One region of the Arthrobacter sp. Y3225116 genome, then DNA from elsewhere that is predicted to be linked to it. Evidence: riboswitches for the same ligand, from Rfam matches in the RefSeq annotation. Region 1 holds a riboswitch; each other region holds the start of a gene.

Region 1 (8,603 bases):
GGGGTCAGGCCGTCGTATGCCCGCCCGTCACCTTGCTCGCCGAACTGACGGGACGGGATTACGCCGTCGTATGCTCATCCCATCCGCTCGCCGCTGCGCCGCCGACCTCGGCGCAGAAGTCCAGGAATGCCCGCAGCCTGAGGCTGGGCCGGGTGACGCTGGCGTAGGCCACGCAGACGTCGCTGTGCCCGACCGGCCCGTCGATTTCCACCGTGGCCAGGGGAAGCCCGTCGTAGCTGTAGTTGCCCGGCGGCCGCTGCACCAGCACGGTGTAGCCGAGGCCGCGCGCCACCATGCCCCGCACCGCCTCAAAACTCGACGAACGCCAGGCGATCTTCGGATCCAGCCCGGACAGCCGCAGATTGACCAGCTGGTTGTCGCGCACGGTGGGGATGTCCAGCGAGACAAAGTCCTCTTCGGCCAGCTCGGCCAGCCGGACGCTTTTGCGGGAAGCCAGCGGGTGGTCCGCGGCCAGCAGGACGTAGGGCCGGCCTTCCTTGACGGTTCGGGCCTGCACGCCGGGCAACAGGTGCCGCGTGTGCGTCAGCACCGCATCCAGATAGCCCTCTTGCATCCGGTGCTGCAGCTCGGCGGCCTCGCCTTCCTCCATGGTCACGGTGAGGCGCGGATGCGGCTTGATGAACCGTTCGCTGATCACCGGAACCCAGAAGGCGGACAGGGTGCTGTAACAGCCGATGGCCAGCGGGCCGACCAACCCCTGCTGGCGCTCGATGATGCTGTTCTGCACGTCGTCGGCATGCCGGACCAGGCTCCGGACGTCGCGCAGGAACTGCTGCCCGACGCCGGTCAGGGCGATTCCGCGGGAACGGTGCCGGACCATCAGCTGCGCGCCGACGATCCGTTCCAGCTCTGTCAGCGCTTGGGACATGGCTGCCTGCGAGATGTGGCTGGCGGCCGCGGCGGCCGAGATTGAGCCGTGATCGGCGACTGCAACAAAGTACTGCAGCTGTTTAAGCGTGAAGTCCACCACTCTGCCAGCGTACAAGTTGGCCCGCACCGGCGGCGTAACCAGCCGATTGTTGCGCCCGATGTACCGTGACGGACGCCTTGCAACGGTCGCTGGGGGTTGCTCGCCCCTGACGGGAAGATGGCTCTCAGGTTATCCACAGGTAAATTTCAGCGCTTGGACAGTTACCGAACCGTTATGTAGTGTTTTCAGCACGTCGGCGATCATGCGCCGATGTCCTCGGAGGGTATTGCCTAGCTCTGCCAGCCTTTCCGAGTTCGTTCGCTAGACATCTGGCAGAGGCGGGGGACCCACATTCCGGGCCCCTCTTGGGGCTCTTGGGGTTAAGTCGTACGGAGTGCATACCGCGCTGCCGCACGGCCGGGTGACTCCCACCCGAACCCGACAGCTTACCTCGCAGGCATTGGGAGAGGTATCTTCTTGCTGCTCAAAAACAATCGCGCACGCCACCGTGCCACCCCGGTCCGCAACACCACCGTGGCCGGTCTGTCCCAGGCTGTCTCGTCCCGCGCCGGAACCGTCGGCCGCGGCGCTGCCGTCGTCACCGCCGCCGGTGGCCTGATGCTGGGTGCCGGCCTGCCGGCCAATGCCGCCGCCGATGTCACGGTCCCGACCTACGGCGCTGCCAATGCGACGGACACCGTTGCCGCTCCGGCCAACGCCGGCTTCGAGGTGGAGCGCGCTTCCGTTACTAGCTCGGCTGCCGACGACGGTGCCGCTGCAGGTGCCACCACGCACACCGTGGTCGCGGGCGACACCGTGGGCACGATTGCCGCCCAGTACGGCCAAAATGTGCAGGACGTGCTGGCCATCAACGGCCTGAGCGCGTACTCCATCATTTACCCGGGCGACCAGATCGCGCTGACCGGCTCCGCGCAGGGCGCCCAGTCCGGTGGCGGCCAGGCAGCGCAGGGTGGCGGCGGAGCCGCTACGACCCTGGCTGCGTCGACCGACGCCGCGACTGTCTCGCTGGCCAGCGCCGACATCAAGCCCGCCTCCACCGGCGGCAACCAGAGCATCGTGGACATCGCCATGTCGGCACAGGGAACGCCCTACGTCTGGGGCGGCACCTCCACTGCCGGCTGGGACTGCTCCGGCTTCACCCAGTGGGTCTACGCACAGGCTGGTGTCGACCTGCCCCGCCTCAGCCAGCACCAGGGCAGCGCCCTGACCCCGACCAGCAACCCGAAGCCGGGCGACCTGGTGGTGCAGAACGGCGGCGGCCACGTGGGCATCTACCTGGGCGGCGGCAAAATGATCAGCGCCCTGAACCCGAGCCAGGGCACCTTGGTGCACGACGTGAACGCCATGCCCGTTACCGGTTACTACACGATGTAACCACCCCAAAGACTCCTGGACCGGCTATTCCCCCAACGGCCGGTCCAGGATCACAGGGAAGCCTCGTCGGCCTTGCGCCGGCGGGGCTTCTCCTCTTTATGCGCTGTCTCCTTCAACGTGACACGGGAGTGCACCTCTTTTAATTAATGGCGGGTTCCATGCTTGGCGGGCTTCTCCTCTTTCACCGCGCAAGCGGGACTCTATCCACTTCTATGCGGGGGGAATGTTCCTCCTGAAAAGGACCGGTGGGAGAATCCATCACGCGCACCCCTCCCCCGCAGGTGGCGGTTCGCGCCCGGCGGTGAGCACCGGCGTCGTTGTTTATTCGAGGTTGACCGCCGGGAATAGGAGTAAGCGGGGGCAGGTTAAGCTACTACTCCGCCTGCGCCCGGCGTTTTTGGGCTGTTTCCGGCCGCCCGCAACAGCACGATTTCCACTCGAGGATCTTCCCGTGAATAAAGACATGTCGACGAACAGAGCCTCGGCACGGCCCGGACCTGCCCGCAGCGGGCTGACGGCTGATGAGTCGCGCCGGAACCACCGCGTGATTGGCATCCTCTTGGTCTCTGCGTTCGTGGTGATCCTGAACGAGACCATCATGTCCGTGGCGCTGACCGAGCTAATGGTCGACCTGGACATCAGCGCCCGCGCGGCGCAGTGGCTAACCACGGCGTTCATGCTGACGATGGCGGTGGTCATCCCGGTGACCGGGTTCCTTCTGCAGCGTTTCACCACCCGTCAGGTCTTCACCGCGTCGATGGCGCTGTTCTCCGCGGGAACGCTGCTGGCCGCGCTTGCTCCGGGGTTCGAGGTGCTGCTGGTGGCCCGCGTGGTGCAGGCGTCGGGCACCGCGATCATGATGCCGCTGCTGATGACCACGCTGATGAACCTGGTGCCGGCCGAGGACCGCGGCAAGACGATGGGCAACGTCTCGATTGTCATATCGGTGGCGCCCGCCATCGGCCCGACCATCTCCGGCATCATCCTCAACACCTTGTCCTGGCGCTGGATGTTCTGGCTGGTGCTGCCGATCGCTCTGGCCATGCTGGTGGTCGGCAACCGGCGGATCCAGAACGTGACCGAGCCCCGGCCGGTGCCGTTGGACCTGCCGTCCGTGGCGCTCTCCGCCATCGGCTTCGGCGGCCTGATCTACGGCCTCAGCCAGGTCGGCGCCGGGCACGGAACAACGACGGCGGGGCCGGGCACGGGTGCCGCCATGTGGGTTGCGTTTGCGGCCGGCGGCGTGGGGCTGCTGGCATTCCTGCTGCGCCAGGTTCGGCTGCAGCGCTCGGACAGGGCGTTGCTGGACCTGCGGACCTTCCGTTCCGGCAACTTCTCCGTGTCCGTCGGGCTCATGGCTGTCAGCATGGCCGCACTGTTCGGCACCATCATTCTGCTCCCTATATATATGCAGCAGGTTTTGGGGCTCGAGCCGCTGCAGGTCGGGTTGATGCTGCTGCCGGGCGGGCTGTTGATGGGCCTGCTGGCCCCGGCCGTTGGCCGGCTCTATGACAGGTTCGGCCCGAGGGTGCTGCTGGTGCCGGGGACGACGGTGGTCAGCGCCGTGCTCTGGTTCTTCTCCACGGTCGGCGAGGACACCGCCCCGCTGACGCTGCTGGCGGCGCACATCGTGCTCAGCGTGGGCCTGGCGCTGCTGTTCACGCCGCTGTTCTCCGCTGGTCTCGGGTCGGTGCGGAGGCAGCTGTACTCGCACGGGAGCGCCGTCATCGGTACGGTGCAGCAAGTGGCCGGCGCGGCGGGCACCGCCATGTTCGTCACCGTCATGTCCATGCAGGCGGCCGCTCTTTCCGCTGGAGGTGCGGCAACGACGACGGCGGTGGCAGGCGGAGTGCGGATGGCTTTCCTGACCGGCGCCCTCATCTCCATCGTGGCCGTGGCGGCGGCGTTCTTCATCCGGAAACCGGTGGAGGAGCCCGCCGACGAGCCGGCTTCGGTGGAGGGCGCGCCGGTCGCCCGCTGACGACGGAGTTCGGGCGGGCCTGACCCAGGGGCACAGACGGTGCTTCTGGAGCCCAGCCGCACTTAGCCGGCCGAGCTCGGGTCGCACCCCAGCCGGTCGAGATCCGCTCGCTTGAGCCGGTCGATGTCGGACTGCACACATCGAGAACGCTTGACTTTCGACGCCCGTGCTTGAGCACCCATCCACTTCTTCTCCACAGCCAGCCCCGTGCGCTTGCTCATCCACATACCGACCCTTGGTTCTCCTCCCCTGTTCGAGGGCTTCATAGGCTGTATTTATGGCGATTGAGGTGCTGGATGAGGCTCCGGGAGCAGGGCAGGATGATTCCGTCCTGCTGGCCCGGATCCGCGCCGAGGTCAGTGAACTGAATCATCGCCTTCGGCGCGACGGGCTGACCCGCAGTACCAAGTCGGTGGCCCGGACGGCGGCACAGGTTGAAGAGCTGGCCAACATTGTTGGTCAAACCCAGCTGATTCTGGCTGGCATCATCAAAGCGCAAAACATCGCCGCCGTTGGAGAAACGGACAAGCCGCATGACCCCGAGGAACCGAATCAGCGTATGCGCGGCGCCTACAAAACGAACGAAGACTATCTGCGGGCGAAGCTGGGCATTCCCCGGCAGGAGGCTGCACGACGCTTCCAGCTCGCCGAGGCCACCGAAGTCCGCCCGGCGCCCCAGGGTAAGCCTGTTGTGCAGCCCAGGCTGCCGGTGCTCGCCCGTGCAATGGACGAAGGAATGGTCTCCGGGCAAGCCGCAACTCTGATCCGGAAGGCTGTCGACGGGCTGCGTCGCACCGCCGGCCCGGAGCAGCTCCGCAAGATGGAAGAGGCACTGGTTCAGCATGCCTCCGATTACGACACCGACTCGCTCAGGCTGCTGATCCGGCATTGGGAAGGCGGCCTCAACCCAACCGGCGCCGACCTTGGGCCAGCCGAGCTCAAAGCACGCCAGGGCCTGTTCTATCGCGGGCGGCGCAATGGCCTGCACTGCTACGAGATCAACGCCACCGACGAGCAGAACGAGGTTCTGGCAACCGTCTACAACACCGCCACCAACCCTCGGTTGAGGGAAGGAACGGCCACGGCCGGGGCAGTAGGATTTGATGCGGTTGACGCACCTGACACCGACTCCCAAATGAGCGGCGCTTCCGATAACGACGACGACTCAGACGCGGATGCTGAGGACAGCGGAGCGGACGTTTTAGTTAACGCGACGGTAGAGGACGGGCGTACCCGCCAGCAGAAGCAGCTCGACGGGCTCATTGGTGCCTGCAAAATCGCTCTCACGTCTGATCTTCTGCCAGCCGCTGGCGGACGCCGCCCGCAACTGCTGGTCACCATCGACTACAAGGACTTGGCCTCCGAAGTCGGACGTCCGGGAACCAGCATCTTCTCCGGGCCGCTGACCGCCAAGACAATCCGGCGGATCGCTTGCGATGCCGACATCATCCCGGTGATCCTCTCCGGTACGGGTGCGATTCTGGATGTTGGTCAGTCCCAACGGTTGTTTCCGAGGTACATGCGGCTGGCAATCATTGCCAGGGACGGAGGTTGCGCCTTCCCCGGCTGTACTGCGCCCGCTCCCTGGACCGAAGTGCATCACATCCAGTGGTTTGAAAAGGGTGGTCCGACCTCTGTCGACAATGGCGTCTTGCTCTGCGGGCACCACCACCATCTGCTGCATCAGGGCGATTGGCGGGTCGAGGTGAGCAAGGGCGTGCCTTGGTTCTTACCGCCGCTCAGCGTCGACCCGGCTCAAAAGCCTCTTCGCAACCACGTGTGGTTGAAAGCCGCGCGGCTGCCCGAACGCCTGCCGGAGCCGGCCGGGGCGGGCTCAGGCTCCGGTCCGCCCGGCGGCCCTTCACCGCGTGGAGGCGGCCCATTGGACCCTGACGCGGCGGTCCGCAGGACGGCCGTGCGCCACTCCAATCCGTCGCAGGTCCCGATGCAGTCGGAACTCGATATCGGGGTGGAGAGCGCCGCGGGAGGCACCGCCGTGCCCGGCAATAGTTCCAGTCCATTTGACGGTTGGCCGGCCCAGCCTGCAACGCCCCCGTTCTGACAACGGGCGTTGCCGCCGGACCCAGCTCCCCCGGTGACCCAAAAGCTTTCCCATTCCGCGCAAGAGCGTTTGGGAGTGGTCAGTTGGTTGCCTGACTACCCAGCACCGTTGTTGTCGCAGGCCTGCTGCATGGAGGCCAGGGCGTCGGCCGGAATCTGGTCGCCGGACTCGGCGATCTGCGACATCGGCCCGGTGATCTCCGCGGGAACGCCGGCTGCGTCGGCGGCAGAAACCAGACCCCCGAGCATCTCCTTTTCCTTTGGACCGATGCTGCCGTCCTGAATCGGGGCACACACCTGCTTGACTGCTTCTCCGACCGCTGCGTTGGCCAAGTTGGACGCGGCCTGACTCACCGCCTCGGAAGCGGAATTAGCCGCCTGGTCGACGGCGTCGGAGGCGGCCTGTTCGACCTGAGCACAGCCGGTGGCAAGCAGGGCGACGAGCGGCAGCAGGAGCAAGGCGGAGTATCGGCGATTCACCCTGCAACTTTACTATGCCGCGGCAGCGTTCCCGATAACGCGTCGGCGCCGGCGGCGCCGGGCCGTCCCTAGCGGTCCGCCGTGGACTCGGTGTCGGGCCGTCCCTAGCGGTCCGCCGTGGACTCGGTGTCGGGCCGTCCCTAGCGGTCCGCCGTGAACTTGCCCGCGGCGATGAGCAGGAGACCTCCGGCTGCGGCGGCCACGGCGCCGGTCACCATACTTGCAGCCACTGTTGCCACCCCCGCCGCCATGAGCCAACGGCCCAGGCTGCGCCGCTTATGAACCTGTTCCGGCGGAGGAGTTTGCTGGCCGACGATAGGCAGCGAAAGCGTGATCACCGCGCTGGTGTCGCCCTGCGCATCCGCGTCGACTCCCTGCTGGGAGTTCAGCGGTCCGGCGGGCATCGACAGCGCCCGAGCTAACGCCGGATCTTCGGCGGCGAGATGCCGTTCGATTTTTGCGAATTCGCGTCGTTCGGCGTCAGAAAGTTGCATCGTTGGTGCCGGCCCGTTCTGTGATGGACGCGTGCACCTGCGTGTGGTTCTTCATGGGATTCTTCCGGTGGGTACTGCGTAGGGCCTTTAGAGTATGAAAATCAAAGCCCGCCGAACAGTCGGTTGCGAACTGTTACGCCGACGTGTCTCGGGGAATGAAAAAGGGCGAATTTCACCGGCAGAAGCCCTCATTCGATGGGGCAATCCTAGCGCCCGGAAGATGGCCGATCTCGGCCGGCCAGAGATCGACAAAAACGCAGCAGCTCGGCCGATCTATGGCTACGCCTAAGGGGCACACGGTAGCCAGGCCGCACTCCCGGGCCATCGGGCCGTCAAAGGTAGTCAGCCGGCGGGGCCGTGGCTACGCTGGCAGAGAGGCACAACCTCACGGAGGAATCCAGATGGGCTTTGACCAGTACCACGAACCCGCCGCAGAGCTCTCCGCCGAGACGCGGACCTTTGCGCGTATGTGCGCCAACCTGACGGAGGAGGCCGAAGCCATCGGCTGGTACGAACAACGGATGTCGCTGGAGAAGGACCCGGAATCGGTCGCCATCATGGAGGATTCCCTGACGGAGGAGTTCAAACATTTCAGTATGGACCTGGAGTTTCTCCTGCGCAGGAAGCCTAAATGGCGCCAGATTGCCCGGGGCACCCTCTTCCAGGACGGCGACATTGTGGCCAACGGCGGGGCGGCCGAGGCAGCAACGGCTGCCGGCACGGATGAAACCGTAGTCCCCGCGTCCGGGCCGGTCGGCCGGTCTCCGTCGGGTGCGGCAAGTCGTACGTACCCTCGCCGGAGGCGAGCCGGTTCTGATTCGTCCCTGGGAATCGGCAGCCTCAAGGAGGACTTCTCATGACCATGGATCACCTGCTGCGCGAGCACGCCCCCATCTCCGACGGTGGCTGGGGGCTGTTGGACCGGGAGGCCAAGGAGCGCCTCACGGTTGCGCTCGGGGCCCGCAAAATGGTGGATTTCGCTGGTCCGTTCGGCTGGGAGTATTCGGCGACAAACCTCGGCCGCACCGAAAGCATCACGGGTCCGGCCTTGGCCGACGGCGTGGCGACGCGACGGCGCGGGGTGCTGCCCCTGGTGGAGATGCGCGCCCCATTCAAGGTTTCCCGGCTGGAACTGCTTGACCATGACCGGGGCGCGGCCGATGTGGACCTCACGGACTTGGCCGAGGCGGCGATGCAGATTGCCATTGCGGAGAACGCGGCCGTATTCCATGGCTGGAGACAGGTGGGCATTGAGGGGGTC
Region 2 (3,299 bases), on a different contig from region 1:
GCAGCCGTGAAGCTGACCTTCGAACGCGCGGGGATTACCTCCACCCCCGCACCAGAGCCGGTTGTCCAGGCCGTCTCCAACGAGATCAACCCCACGACCGGCAACGACGCCGGGTCGAACGAAACCAAGACCGTCAAGAAGGCCGGCGAGGCTGCCGCCAGCGGAGCCGCAGGCGCCATTGTTGCGGCCGCCTACGGACAGATCGGTGTCGCCCAGGACTGCACGGCCCTGGTCGAGAACGCCCTGCGCGCGGCAGGCTTCGCGGTGGGCGACCTGGCCCCGGCGCAGTTCTTTGCCTACGGCACCCAGGTGTCCACCCCGCAGCCCGGCGACATCATCTACTACGCCAACGGCGGCGCCGGCGTGGCCCACGTGGCCATCTACGTCGGCAACGGCCAGGCGGTCCACGGTGGGTGGGCGGGCTACAGCACCGTCCTGGGCAGCGCCTACATCGGCTCCGGCCCGGTCTTCATCCGCCCGGCAGGCTAAACCCTTCCTGTCACGGCCATCTCGCGGCGCGTCCTTCGGGGCGCGCTGCGGGCGTTAAAAATACGGTGCGCGGAGAACCTGCGCGGAGAACCTGCGCGCAACGACGGCGCGGCGCCACGCGCGGAAGACTTGCGCGGAAGACTTGCGCGGAGACGGCGCGGTGATGACGGCCCGGAGCCGCCCGCGGAAGACTTGCGCGAGAGCGGCCCGCGAAGACAGGTCCGGAGCGGCCCCGCAAAGACGGGCCCGGCGCCACGCGGAAGACCCGCGCGGAAACGGCGCCTGGAACGTCCGCACAGCCCCGAGACACAAGCGGCACGCTTCGTACCAGCCCCGCCCCGGAACCGCCCGGAAGCAGGGCTCCGAGGGCCTGTCGTAATCAAAACATCACCGCGCCGTGATCAGAATGTGACAATGCGTGATTGATCGTATACGCTCTAACGCGTGCCAGTTGCCAAACGGCTGGGACCTCCGGGTGGATTGCCGAGCTCTGCCACCGTCCGGAGTCCGTTCGCAAAAAACTTCGCGGGCAGAGGCGGGGGAACCAAATTCGGGCTCCGTACAGGAACCCTTGGGGTTAAGTCGTCAGCACTCTCAGGCATTGCCGGGGAGGGCTGCGGCCGGATGCACTCCCATCCGAACCCGACAGCTCACCTCGCAGGCATTGGGAGAGGCCTTTAACGTGTTCAATGACACCGCTACGGGGCGCCACCGCGCCGTTTCCGTCCGCACCAACCCGCTGGAGACGATTTCCAAAGCCGTCTCGTCCAATGCCGGATCCATGGGTCGCTCGGCAGCCGTGATCGCTGCCGCGTCCGGATTGGCCCTGACCGCCGCGGTTCCCGCGCAGTCAACCTCCATCGAACGCACCGCATCCACCGTGTCCGTTCCCAGCCGCGTGCAGGTGGACACCGTCCAGGCTTCGAGTGCCGTCGAGCTGACCTTCTCGCGTCCCGCCATCAAGTCCACTCCGGCCCCGGAGCCTGAGCCTGTTGTCGAAGCCGTGGCCGAAGAAGTGGCCCCGGTTGTCGAGGAGGTCGCAGACACCGCCCAGGGCGCTGTCCAGGCCGCCGCTCCCGCGGTCGAGGTCAAGGCAGCCGCCGCCGCTCCCGCGGCCAAGGCAGCGCCGGCCAAGGCCGAAGCTTCCGCCAGCGGCGTGGCTTCCACCCTCGTGTCCTCCGCGTACGGCCAGATCGGCATCTCGCAGGACTGCACCGCCATGGTGGAGAAGGCCCTGCGCGCCGCCGGCTTCTCGGTGGGCGACCTGGCACCCGCACAGTTCTTCAGCTACGGCACCCAGGTGTCCACCCCGCAGCCGGGCGATCTGCTCTACTACTCCGACGGCGGCGCAGGCGTTGCGCACATCGCCATCTACGTGGGCAACGGCCAGGCCATCCACGGCGGCTGGACCGGTTACACCACCGCACTGGCCAGCGCGGACGTCGGATCCGGCTACGTAGCCATCCGCGTCAACTAGGCAACAGCCTTCTCCGGTCCGCAGGGACCGTCCCGACGGCCCCGGTCCACGCCCAGCGCGTGCACCGGGGCCGTCGGCGTTTCTGGGCGGACAGACGCCTGGGCGGACCGGCCTGGCCAGGGCCCAAGGCGGGCCCCACGGGTGCCCCGCGCCTGCCGCCGGACCGCCGACGGCACCATTCTGACGGCCCACAGGCGGCGAAAAAGTTAGCGCGGAACGCACTCGCCGTCATACTCTTTGACTGTCAGTGCAGAAAATCCAGTCCCGGACCGGGATCTGAAGCACCGGTCGGGTTGGCCAGACCTAGAGGAATGTGCATGCGCACACTCGTTCTGAATGCTGGTTACGAGCCCCTGGCGGTTGTCACCTTCCGCCGGGCGCTGCTTCTTGTGCTCACCGGCAAAGCCAGCGTGATTGCCGAAGACGGAGACCCCGTCGTCGGCCCCAACGACATACTGGGCCGACCCTCGGTCATCCTGCTCAACCGCTACATTAAGATGCCGTACAACAAGGACACCGCGGTGACCCGCCGCGGCGTCCTGCGCCGCGACAACCACCTCTGCGCCTACTGCGGCAAGACAGCCACCACGGTGGACCACGTCAAGCCCCGGTCCCGCGGGGGAGAAGACAGTTGGGAGAACCTGGTGGCCTGCTGCCTGCGCTGCAACAACGCCAAGGGCGACCGCACGCTGGCCCAAATGGGCTGGAGCCTGCGCTTCACGCCCCGGCCGCCCAGCGGCGCCCGCTGGCGGATCCGCGACCTGGACCGTCCCGCCCCGGCCTGGAGCCAGTTCCTCGACACCCATACCGCCGCGTGACGGCTCCGGTTTTCGACGCCGTCGTGCTGGCCGGCGGCCGGTCCTCGCGCCTGGGCGGCAGCCCCAAGGCACTGTTGCGGCTCGAGGGAGTCACCTTGCTGCGCCGCACGCTGGAGGCCGTCCGCGGGGCCCGGCGAATCTCCGTCGTCGGGCCCGATGACCTGTCGGAGGAAGTGGAAGCTTTCCGCCGCACCCTCGTTCCGCGGCCGCTGCGGCTGACGCTCACCCGGGAAGACCCGCCGTTCTCCGGCCCGGCAGCGGGCATCGCGGCGGGGATGCAGGCGCTGTCGCGGGACGACGACGGCGGTGCCTCCGCGCGGGCGCGGGACGACGACGGCGGTGCCTCCGTGCGGTCTCCATTCACGCTGCTCTTCGCCTGCGACATGCCGATGCTGGCCGGGCTGCCGGAACTGCTGCTGCGCCACGCCGTCGGCCGGCCGGAGGCCAGACTCTGGATCCCGGTCGACGCCGACGGCAAACAGCAGCCGCTGGCCTGCTGCGCGGACAGCGCGGCA
Region 3 (8,603 bases), on a different contig from region 1:
AGCGTCGGCCTGGCCAGCCAGGGAAAGCCAGCCCGCGTGCTGGCCGTCTCCGGCGACGGCTCGGCGATGTATTCGATCAGCGAGCTGGCCACCGTCCGGCAGCATGACCTGCCGGTCACCTGGCTGATTGTGGACGACGGCGGCTACGGCATCCTGCGCGAGTATATGGAAGGCACGTTCGGCCGGGCGACGGCAACGGAACTGGCGCGGCCGGATTTCGTGGCCCTGGCACAGGCCTTTGGCGTGCCGGCACGCAGGGTGGCGCCGGAGGATGTCGGCCCCGCACTCCGGGAAAGCTTCGCCGCCGAGGGACCGAACGTCATCGTCGTCGAGACACTGCTGAAGATGTTTGCCCCCACTCACGTCTGACCCAACCCCGACGGCGGCCCCATGGCCGCGTTCCCTTGGCCAAGAGCCCCTTCACCCCGGATTCTGCCCGCGGGCGGAGGGGCTCTCGGCTCGGCGGTCCGGCTCAGGCGAGGAAAGCGACCAGCTTGTCCTCAAGCGCGGCCAGGTCGCCGGTTTTCTTGAACTCGCACTCCCAGACGGTGAGGACCTGCCAGCCGGCCGCCTGCAGCGCCGACCGTTGGGCTTCGTCGCGGGCAGCCGTACGCGTCCGTTTGGCTTCCCAGAAGCCGGCGTTGGACTTCGGCGCGTGCCGGCCGACCCTGCAGTCATGGGCATGCCAGAAGCAGCCGTTGACGAAGATCACTTTCCGCCGTCCGGCGAAAACCAGATCCGGTTTGCCCGGCAGTTTCCGGCCGCCTGCGCTGCCATGCAGGCGGTAGCGGTATCCCTTGGCATGCAGCAGTTTCCGGACCAAAAGCTCGGGTTTGGTGTTTTTGCCGCGGATTTTAGCCATGTTGGCGCTGCGCTGCTGCGGGGTCAGCGAGTCGGCCATACGTAAAGTCTAGGGGAGCGAGGTACTGCCCGACGGGGCTTCCGGCCGCCAGGCTGCGCCGTCCCCCGCGTCCGGGGGACGCGTCCGCCGCTGCTAGGTTAAACGTAAGCGGCATGCGAAGGCCGCCCCTGACCTTCGAAAGGACCTTCGATGCGCTTGATCGGCACTTCGGATATCAAGATCTTCCCGCTCGCTCTGGGCGGCAACACCTTCGGCTGGACCTCGGACGAGTCCGGTTCGCAGCAGGTGCTGGATGCCTTCACCGAGGCCGGCGGCAACTTCATCGACACCGCGGACAGCTACTCAGCGTGGGTTCCGGGTAACCGCGGGGGCGAATCCGAGGAGATCATCGGCCGCTGGATGGCGGACCGGAAAAACCGCGAATCGGTCGTCATTGCCACGAAGGTGGGCGGCCATCCGGAGCTCCAGGGACTGTCCGCGGTGAACGTGGCCGCTGCCGCCGAGGCTTCGCTGCAGCGGCTGGGCACCGAATACATTGACCTGTACTACGCCCATTACGACGACGACGGCACCCCGTTGATTGAGGCGGCCGCCGCCTTCGACGCCCTGGTGAGAGAGGGCAAGGTCCGCCAGATCGGCTTGTCCAACCTGTCCCCGGAGCGGATCGCCGAGTGGATGAACATCGCGCAGCAGAACGGGTTTGCGCTGCCGGTCGCGCTGCAGCCGCACTACAACCTGGTGGCCCGCAAAGACTACGAACAGGGCTACGCTCCGCTGGCCCGGGAACACAACCTCTCGGTGTTCCCGTACTCTTCGCTCGCTTCCGGTTTCCTGTCCGGCAAGTACCACTCGACGGATGACGCCGACAGCAGCCCGCGCGGCGGCATGCTCCGTGATTACCTCACGACCGAGGGCTTCGCCGTGGTGGACGCCTTGGAGACCGTCGCCCAGTCGCGCGGCATCTCCCTCACGACGACCGCGCTCGCCTGGCTGCTGACCAAGCCAGGCATTACCGCTCCGCTGGCCAGCGCCCGCACGCCCGAACAGCTGCCGGAGCTGATGGCCGCCACACATGTCGAGCTGACCGCCGACGAAGTTGCCGCGCTGGACCGAGCGTCGCAGCCCTTCGCCTGACCGGTTTTTAACGACGACGGCGATGCCCGCGTGGGCATCGCCGTCGTCGGTGGCGGAAGCTCCGCCGTCGTCGAGGGTGGGTCAGAGCCAGCCGGCCGGATCCACGAGCTGACCGTCCTTGACGACCTCGAAGTGCAGGTGGCAGCCGGTGGAGTTGCCGGTGGTGCCCAGCTGGCCGATGGCCTGGCCCTTGGCGACCTTCTGGCCCAGAGAAACGCCGATCGACTGCAGGTGGTTGTAGGTGGTCTTCAGCCCGCTGCCGTGCTGAACCACGATGCGGTTGCCGCCGCCGCCAACCTGCCAGCCGGCCTCGACGACCTTGCCGCCGTCGGCCGCATGGACAGGGGTGCCGCAGGCCATGGCGTAGTCAATACCGGTGTGCAGCTCGCCGGCAGCACCGGTGATCGGGTTCTGGCGGTAGCCGAAGCCGGAGGTCTGGTTCATGTTCGGGATCGGAGCGGCCAGCTTGCCGGTCGCAAAGCCGACGGTCTTCGCCTTGGCCGCGGCGGCCTTCTTGGCTGCGGCCGCAGCCTTCGCCTTCTTCTCCGCTGCAGCCTTTTTGGCGGCAGCTTCCTTCTTGGCCGCAGCTTCGGCCTTCGCCTTCTTCTCGGCCTCGGCCTTCTTGGCGGCCGCTGCCTTTTCGTCGGCCTGCTTCTTGTCGGCGGCCGCGGCGGCAACCTGGGCTTCCTCCTGGGCACCCTTGCTGGCTACCTTGGCCCGGTCAAACCCGAGTTCGGTCTCCTTGGCGGCCTGAATCTGCACGGGGCTTTGTTCCGAAGCGCGGTCGGAGCCGACGTCGGTAGTGCCGCCGGCCTGGGCCACCGGGACCACTGCCGCGGCCAGGATGCCGGCGGCAACGGCAGCCAGGCCGGTCTTGCGGGCGAGGGAGTAGGCCGCGGGGGATGCTTCCTTTTCGCGGCGGGCAGGGGAGCCCTCGCTGGAACGGGTGATCTTCGCCAGGGCGGAACGCGAGATCTTGGACAGGGAATTCGTGGGGGTGTCGGAACGGCGACGACCGCGCACAGGGTTGTTCACAGGGTTTCCTCTCTTGCGCCTGCGAAGTTAGCTGTCGGATTCGAGCGAGAGTTCACTCGGTCCTGCCGGCAGTCGGATTTCAGGGTTGGACTGTACCGGTGAGGACTTCACCCCGAGGTGCCCCCAAGCACCGTAAGTGGTTCCTCCGCCCCTGCCTTCGATCTAAAGCTCGATTCTTCCGGTCCGCTGGCAGGGTTAGACGGGCGGACCGGTGCCTACCTAGATAGATAGGAACAAATTCAAAATTACCGGAGCGACACGCGGCGTTACAAATTCGTTATCCGTGTTCCTTGTCACCAGAAGTGCGGCCTGGCAGCGATTTCTGACCCGTCCTGCCGGTGTTTGCGGGAGGCGCGGAGCCCCATGGCGCTCCCCGGCCGTGACCGATACCACGGCGCGCCGGAACTCCCTGTGGGCGTTCCGGCCGCTACCTCGCGCGCCTGGAAAATCTGCGCAGGCGGATCGTGGCGCAGAGTGCGGCAGCCGCGGATGCGCGAAGTGGTGACCGCAACAAGCAGTAGGAGGGGCGGGCGGGCCGATCCAGCCTAGGCCGAAAGTCCGGCGACGACGAGAGGGACGACACCCGCACAGCCGGTCGGCCGGTCCGGCACGCGGCGACGCCGGGGATCGGGCGCGCCCGCTGAAAAGCCCCAGGTTAGAGTGCCGCCGCTCCGGCCTCCGCCACAGACTGATCCTGCTCCCCGGAGCCGCCGCTGACGCCGATCGAACCGACCACCTGGCCGTCGCGGGAGAGCGGGATGCCGCCGGCGAAGATCATGATCCGGCCGTGGTTGCTGGCATGGATGCCGTAGAACTGGTTGCCCGGCTGCGAGTTGTCGCCCAGGTCCTTGGTCTGGATGTCGAACGCCCGCGAGGTGAAGGCCTTGTTGATCGAAATGTCGATGCTGCCCAGCCACGCCCCGTCCATCCGCACGTGCGAGACAAGGTTTCCGCCGGCATCGGCCACGGCGATGTTCATCGGCTGGCCGATGTCGGCGGCCTTGGCCTCGGCGGCGGCAATGACCCGGCGGGCGTCTTCCAGTGTGACGGTGTCCATGTTTGCTCCTAGATCCGAGGCCCGTCGCGGGGCCTAGCTGATGTAACCGTTGGGGTCGAGCACGTACTTGGTCGCGGCACCGGCGTCGAACTCCGCATAGCCCTTCGGCGCGTCATCCAAGGGGATGGCCGTGGCATTCACGGCCTTCGCGATCTGCACCCGGTCATGCAGGATGGCCATCATCAGGCCGCGGTGGTACTTCATCACCGGGCACTGTCCCGTGGTGAAGGAGAGCGACTTGGCCCAGCCCGTGCCCAGCGAGAGCGAGAGCGAGCCTTTCTGCGCGGCCTCGTCGATCCCGCCCGGATCGCCGGTGACGTACAGCCCCGGGATGCCCAGCGCCCCGCCGGCCGCAGTGATCTCCATCAGCGAGTTCAGCACGGTGGCCGGCGCCTCTTGGGCGTCCTTACCGTGCCCGCGGGCCTCGAAACCCACCGCGTCCACGCCGCAATCCACCTCCGGGACGCCTAAAAGCTGCTCAATCTGGTCCTTGGGATGGCCTTGGGAGACGTCCACGGTCTCGCAGCCGAAGCTGCGCGCCTGGGCAAGGCGGCCCTCGTTCATGTCCCCGACAATCACGACGGCGGCGCCCAGCAACTGGGCACTGGCCGCGGCGGCCAACCCCACGGGCCCCGCTCCGGCGATGTACACGGTGGAGCCAACCCCCACGCCGGCGGTGACGGCGCCGTGGAAGCCGGTGGGGAAGATATCGGAGAGCATGGTCAGGTCCATGATCTTCTCGAGCGCCTGGTCCTTGTCCGGGAACTTCAGCAGGTTCCAGTCGGCGTAGGGGACCAACACGTACTCGGCCTGGCCGCCCACCCAGCCGCCCATGTCCACGTAGCCGTAGGCGCTGCCCGGGCGCTCGGGATTGACGTTCAGGCAGATGCCGGTCTTCCGCTCCTTGCAGTTCCGGCAGCGTCCGCACGCGATATTGAAGGGGACGGAGACGATGTCGCCGACCTTGATGAACTCCACGTCGGAGCCGACGTCGACGACTTCGCCGGTGATTTCATGGCCCAGGACTAGGTTCTTCGGGGCAGTAGTACGGCCCCGGACCATGTGCTGGTCGGAGCCGCAGATGTTGGTGGCAACGGTGCGCAGGATGACTCCGTGCGACACCTGCCGGCCCACGTTGTCCGGGTGGACCCCCGGACCATCCTTGAGCGTGAAACTTGGATAGTCGATGTCGATCACTTCGACCTTGCCGGGTTCCTTGTAAGCCACTGCTCGATTGCTGCTCATGGGGATTCCTCTGATCCGAAAGTCACGGGTGGTGGGTGCCACGGTAGCCCTCTTGGACGGGGGCTGGCTAGGGTTGAGGCGGCCTTGCGCTTCTTGCGGGCCGACGCCCGCCGCGCAAGCGTGGCGACCGCGGGCCTCCGTCGTCGGCATGGCCCGGAATAATCTTCGCAGTGCCTTGGTTGACCCATCTAGATGCGATTGCATGAACAAACCAGGAGGGTCTCAGTGTCAGAGCGCAAGATCGTTGTTATATCCGCCGGACTCGGCGTTCCGTCCTCGAGCCGGATGCTGGCTGACCAGTTGGCTGCCTCTGCCGTGGACCAGTTCCGCTTGAAGGGCGTCGAGGCCGAGGTTCGACTGGTGGAGCTGCGCGATTACGCCGTCGATATCGCCAACAACATGGTGACCGGCTACGCCGCGCCGAAGCTGGACGAAGTGCTCAAGGCAACCGTGGCAGCCGATGCGCTGATCGTCGTGACCCCGGTCTTCAGCGCCTCCTACAGCGGGCTGTTCAAGTCCTTCTTCGATGTGGTCGAGCCGCGCGCGCTCGCCGGCAAACCGGTGCTGATGGGCGCCACCGGTGGCAGCGCCCGCCACTCGCTGGCCCTGGACTACGCCGTCCGTCCGCTGTTCAGCTACCTCCGTGCCCGCACCGTACAAACCACGGTCTTTGCCGCACCGGAGGACTGGGGTGCCGGTGAGGCGGGAACCGGCGGACTGTCCGAGCGCTCGGACCGGGCGGCCGCCGAACTGGTTGACCTGGTGGAGGGCGCGCCGGTGACCGAGCGCGGCCGCGGCGGCGTCGAATCCAAAAGCTTCGAGGAGATCCTCGCCAGCGTCGGCCACTGAATGAGCAACTACCGCTGAGCAAGACGAAGGCCCGGTCGGGAGTGGTTTAGCGATGCGCACGCGCGCAGCGCGACCACCCGAACCGGCCTTTGCTGTGGCTAAAAACGTTCGGGTTGTTGACCCAGTTTGAAGTGGCGTCCGCTGATGCTGGCCGGCTTCACTTCCACAAAGAAATCCTTAAGGGTCGGGATCCAGGTCTCGACCGGCAGCGCTTCGGCGGCCGCGATGTCCTCCTGATCCTGCAGTACGCGGGCCGTGCCTTTGACGACGACGCTCCATGCTTCCTCGCTGCTGATGCCGTCGGCCTCGAACAAGACCTGGTCGTTGATCGTCAATTCGGCCAGCTTGGTGCCCGGCGCCGTGCGCAGGACGAGCCTGCCATCGCGCGCGACATAGTTGATGGGGAAGATGTCGGTTTCCCCTGCGGCCGTGAGGACGAGGCGGCCATGCTTCGTCCTCTCCAGCAGCATCCACGATTGCTCGTCGCTGAGCTCAAGGACTGCGTCGTCGTGTTCGAACATCATGCCTTCATCCTTCTGCATCGGTTCGGCGAAAGGAAGTCCCTGGTACAAACGGACATCTTAACGACGAGGCACCGCCGCCGGGCCGGTTGTCCGGCCCAGCGGCGGTGCCTGAGTTATCTCCCGTGCCCGAGCACGGCCGGCAGTGTTACTTGGCCGGGGTGATCAGCGCGGAAGCGCCGGCGCGGGCGGCGTCGAAGCGGGCTGCGACGTCGGCCCAGTTGACGATGTTCCAGAACGCCTTGACGTAGTCGGCCTTGACGTTGACGTAGTCGAGGTAGAAGGCGTGCTCCCACATGTCCAGCATCAGCAGCGGAATGGTGCCCACCGGGATGTTGCCCTGCTGGTCGTAGAGCTGCTCGATGACCAGGTTGCCGCCCAGGGGTTCGTAGGCCAGCACGGCCCAGCCCGAGCCCTGCAGGCTCAGCGCGGCGGCGCCGAAGTGGCCGCGGAACGCGTCGAAGGAGCCGAAGTACTCATCGATGGCGGAGGCCAGCTCTCCGGTGGGCTTGTCGCCGCCTTCCGGTGAGAGGTTCCTCCAGAAGATCGAGTGGTTGGTGTGGCCGCCCAAGTGGAACGCCAGGTCCTTCGACAGCTTGGGCACGTTGCCGAATTCGCCCTTGGAGCGGGCCTCGGCCAACTGCTCCAGCGCGGTGTTCGCGCCGGCCACGTAGGTGGCGTGGTGCTTGGAGTGGTGCAGCTCCATGATCCTCGCCGAGATGTGCGGCTCGAGGGCCGCGTAATCGTAGTCGAGCTGGGGCAGTTCGTACTTGCTCATGTTCTTCCTCTCGTCGGAATTACTGTGCGGAAAACTACTCAGTGCACACTTCCAGCCGGCACGGACAACGGGTGGTTGGCCCGCCAAGCTGCCAATCCTCATTCAAACATGACCGAGGCTGGCACCGTAGCGAATTTCGCCACTGACGTAGCCCAGCATCCGCAGCCCGACGGGCGGTTTGCCCCCTGAGACGACATTTCCACCTCCAGAGAGCGGGCGCGGTGGGGGTCAATCCGCGCAGTCACAGAGGCCCGCGAAGGCCCCCAGCTCCTCCAGGCCGGCGGGCCGGGCGGGCAAGTAGTCGGTCAGGGCGCGCGAGCGCACGATGACCGCCCGCCACTGTCCGCGCGAGACGGCGACGTTGTTGCGGTTCCGGTTCAGCACGAATTCCATGCCGCGCGGCGCCTCGGCCGCGGCGGACACGGCGGTGGAAACGATCACGACCGGCGCTTCCTGGCCCTGGAACTTGTCCACCGTGCCTACCCGGACCTCTGCCAGTCCTGCACCGTCCAGCACGGAACGGATCAGCTGGACCTGGGCGTTGTAGGGTGCCACCACGAGGATGTCCGTTCCGGCCAGGGGGCGCGGCCGGGCCGTGCCGTCAGCGCGCCAGGGCAGGCCCAGATGCCGGCGGACCTGGGCCAGTACCTCGGCGGCCTCTTCGGGCGACGACGTCGCGTTGCCGTGGTGGTTCACGTACACGCATTCCACCCCGGGCGGAGCCCCTTCCAGCTGCCGCAGCGCGGCGGCCGGCGCCGACTTGAGCCGCCCCTCGTAGGCCAGGACGGAGACGGCCCGGCACAGGTCCGGGTGCATGCGCCAGCTCAGGGCGAGGAAGTAGCCCAGCTCCGGCGGCAGCGTGGCATGGCCGTCGGAGAGCCACCCGAGCGCCGACTCGTCGACCGGTTCCGGATGCGTTCCCTGGGTGACCTGGGGCAGCTGCTGCGGGTCACCCAGCAGCAGCAGGCGCCTGGCGGCCCGGGAGACGGCCAGCGTGTTGGCCAGCGAGAACTGGCCGGCTTCGTCGATGACCAGCAGATCCAGCGACTTCGGCGGGACAGCAGACCCCGTCATGGTCCATGCCGTGCCGCCAATCAACGCGCCCCCCGGAGAAGCGAGCAA

The links. Region 1 has a riboswitch for cyclic di-AMP ahead of AC5RV2_RS01805 (C40 family peptidase). Riboswitches for the same ligand answer to the same signal wherever they lie in the genome.
Region 2: linked by a shared signal. The riboswitch ahead of AC5RV2_RS10715 (NlpC/P60 family protein) and the one ahead of AC5RV2_RS01805 (C40 family peptidase) in region 1 are both predicted to bind cyclic di-AMP.
Region 3: linked by a shared signal. The riboswitch ahead of AC5RV2_RS04255 (M23 family metallopeptidase) and the one ahead of AC5RV2_RS01805 (C40 family peptidase) in region 1 are both predicted to bind cyclic di-AMP.

What each region holds. Positions count from the first base shown of each region.
Region 1 covers NZ_JBNHGL010000007.1:18,486-27,088, reverse strand. Annotated here, with positions in the region: gene AC5RV2_RS01810 (LysR substrate-binding domain-containing protein) at 59-991, opposite strand; cyclic di-AMP (ydaO/yuaA leader) riboswitch at 1,241-1,405, shown strand; gene AC5RV2_RS01805 (C40 family peptidase) at 1,409-2,326, shown strand; gene AC5RV2_RS01800 (MDR family MFS transporter) at 2,790-4,307, shown strand; gene AC5RV2_RS01795 (HNH endonuclease signature motif containing protein) at 4,585-6,369, shown strand; gene AC5RV2_RS01790 (hypothetical protein) at 6,465-6,848, opposite strand; gene AC5RV2_RS01785 (DUF3040 domain-containing protein) at 6,989-7,342, opposite strand; gene AC5RV2_RS01780 (ferritin family protein) at 7,744-8,202, shown strand; gene AC5RV2_RS01775 (family 1 encapsulin nanocompartment shell protein) at 8,199-8,603, shown strand, end outside.
Region 2 covers NZ_JBNHGL010000103.1:23-3,321, reverse strand. Annotated here, with positions in the region: gene AC5RV2_RS10720 (NlpC/P60 family protein) at 1-489, shown strand, start outside; cyclic di-AMP (ydaO/yuaA leader) riboswitch at 999-1,167, shown strand; gene AC5RV2_RS10715 (NlpC/P60 family protein) at 1,172-1,966, shown strand; gene AC5RV2_RS10710 (HNH endonuclease) at 2,284-2,784, shown strand; partial or broken gene mobA (molybdenum cofactor guanylyltransferase) at 2,781-3,299, shown strand, end outside.
Region 3 covers NZ_JBNHGL010000022.1:3,326-11,928, reverse strand. Annotated here, with positions in the region: gene AC5RV2_RS04270 (thiamine pyrophosphate-binding protein) at 1-369, shown strand, start outside; gene AC5RV2_RS04265 (very short patch repair endonuclease) at 473-901, opposite strand; gene AC5RV2_RS04260 (aldo/keto reductase) at 1,052-1,996, shown strand; gene AC5RV2_RS04255 (M23 family metallopeptidase) at 2,078-3,031, opposite strand; cyclic di-AMP (ydaO/yuaA leader) riboswitch at 3,035-3,211, opposite strand; gene AC5RV2_RS04250 (GlcG/HbpS family heme-binding protein) at 3,687-4,088, opposite strand; gene fdhA (formaldehyde dehydrogenase, glutathione-independent) at 4,122-5,333, opposite strand; gene AC5RV2_RS04240 (FMN reductase) at 5,559-6,182, shown strand; gene AC5RV2_RS04235 (pyridoxamine 5'-phosphate oxidase family protein) at 6,281-6,706, opposite strand; gene AC5RV2_RS04230 (superoxide dismutase) at 6,852-7,481, opposite strand; gene AC5RV2_RS04225 (TM0106 family RecB-like putative nuclease) at 7,710-8,603, opposite strand, start outside.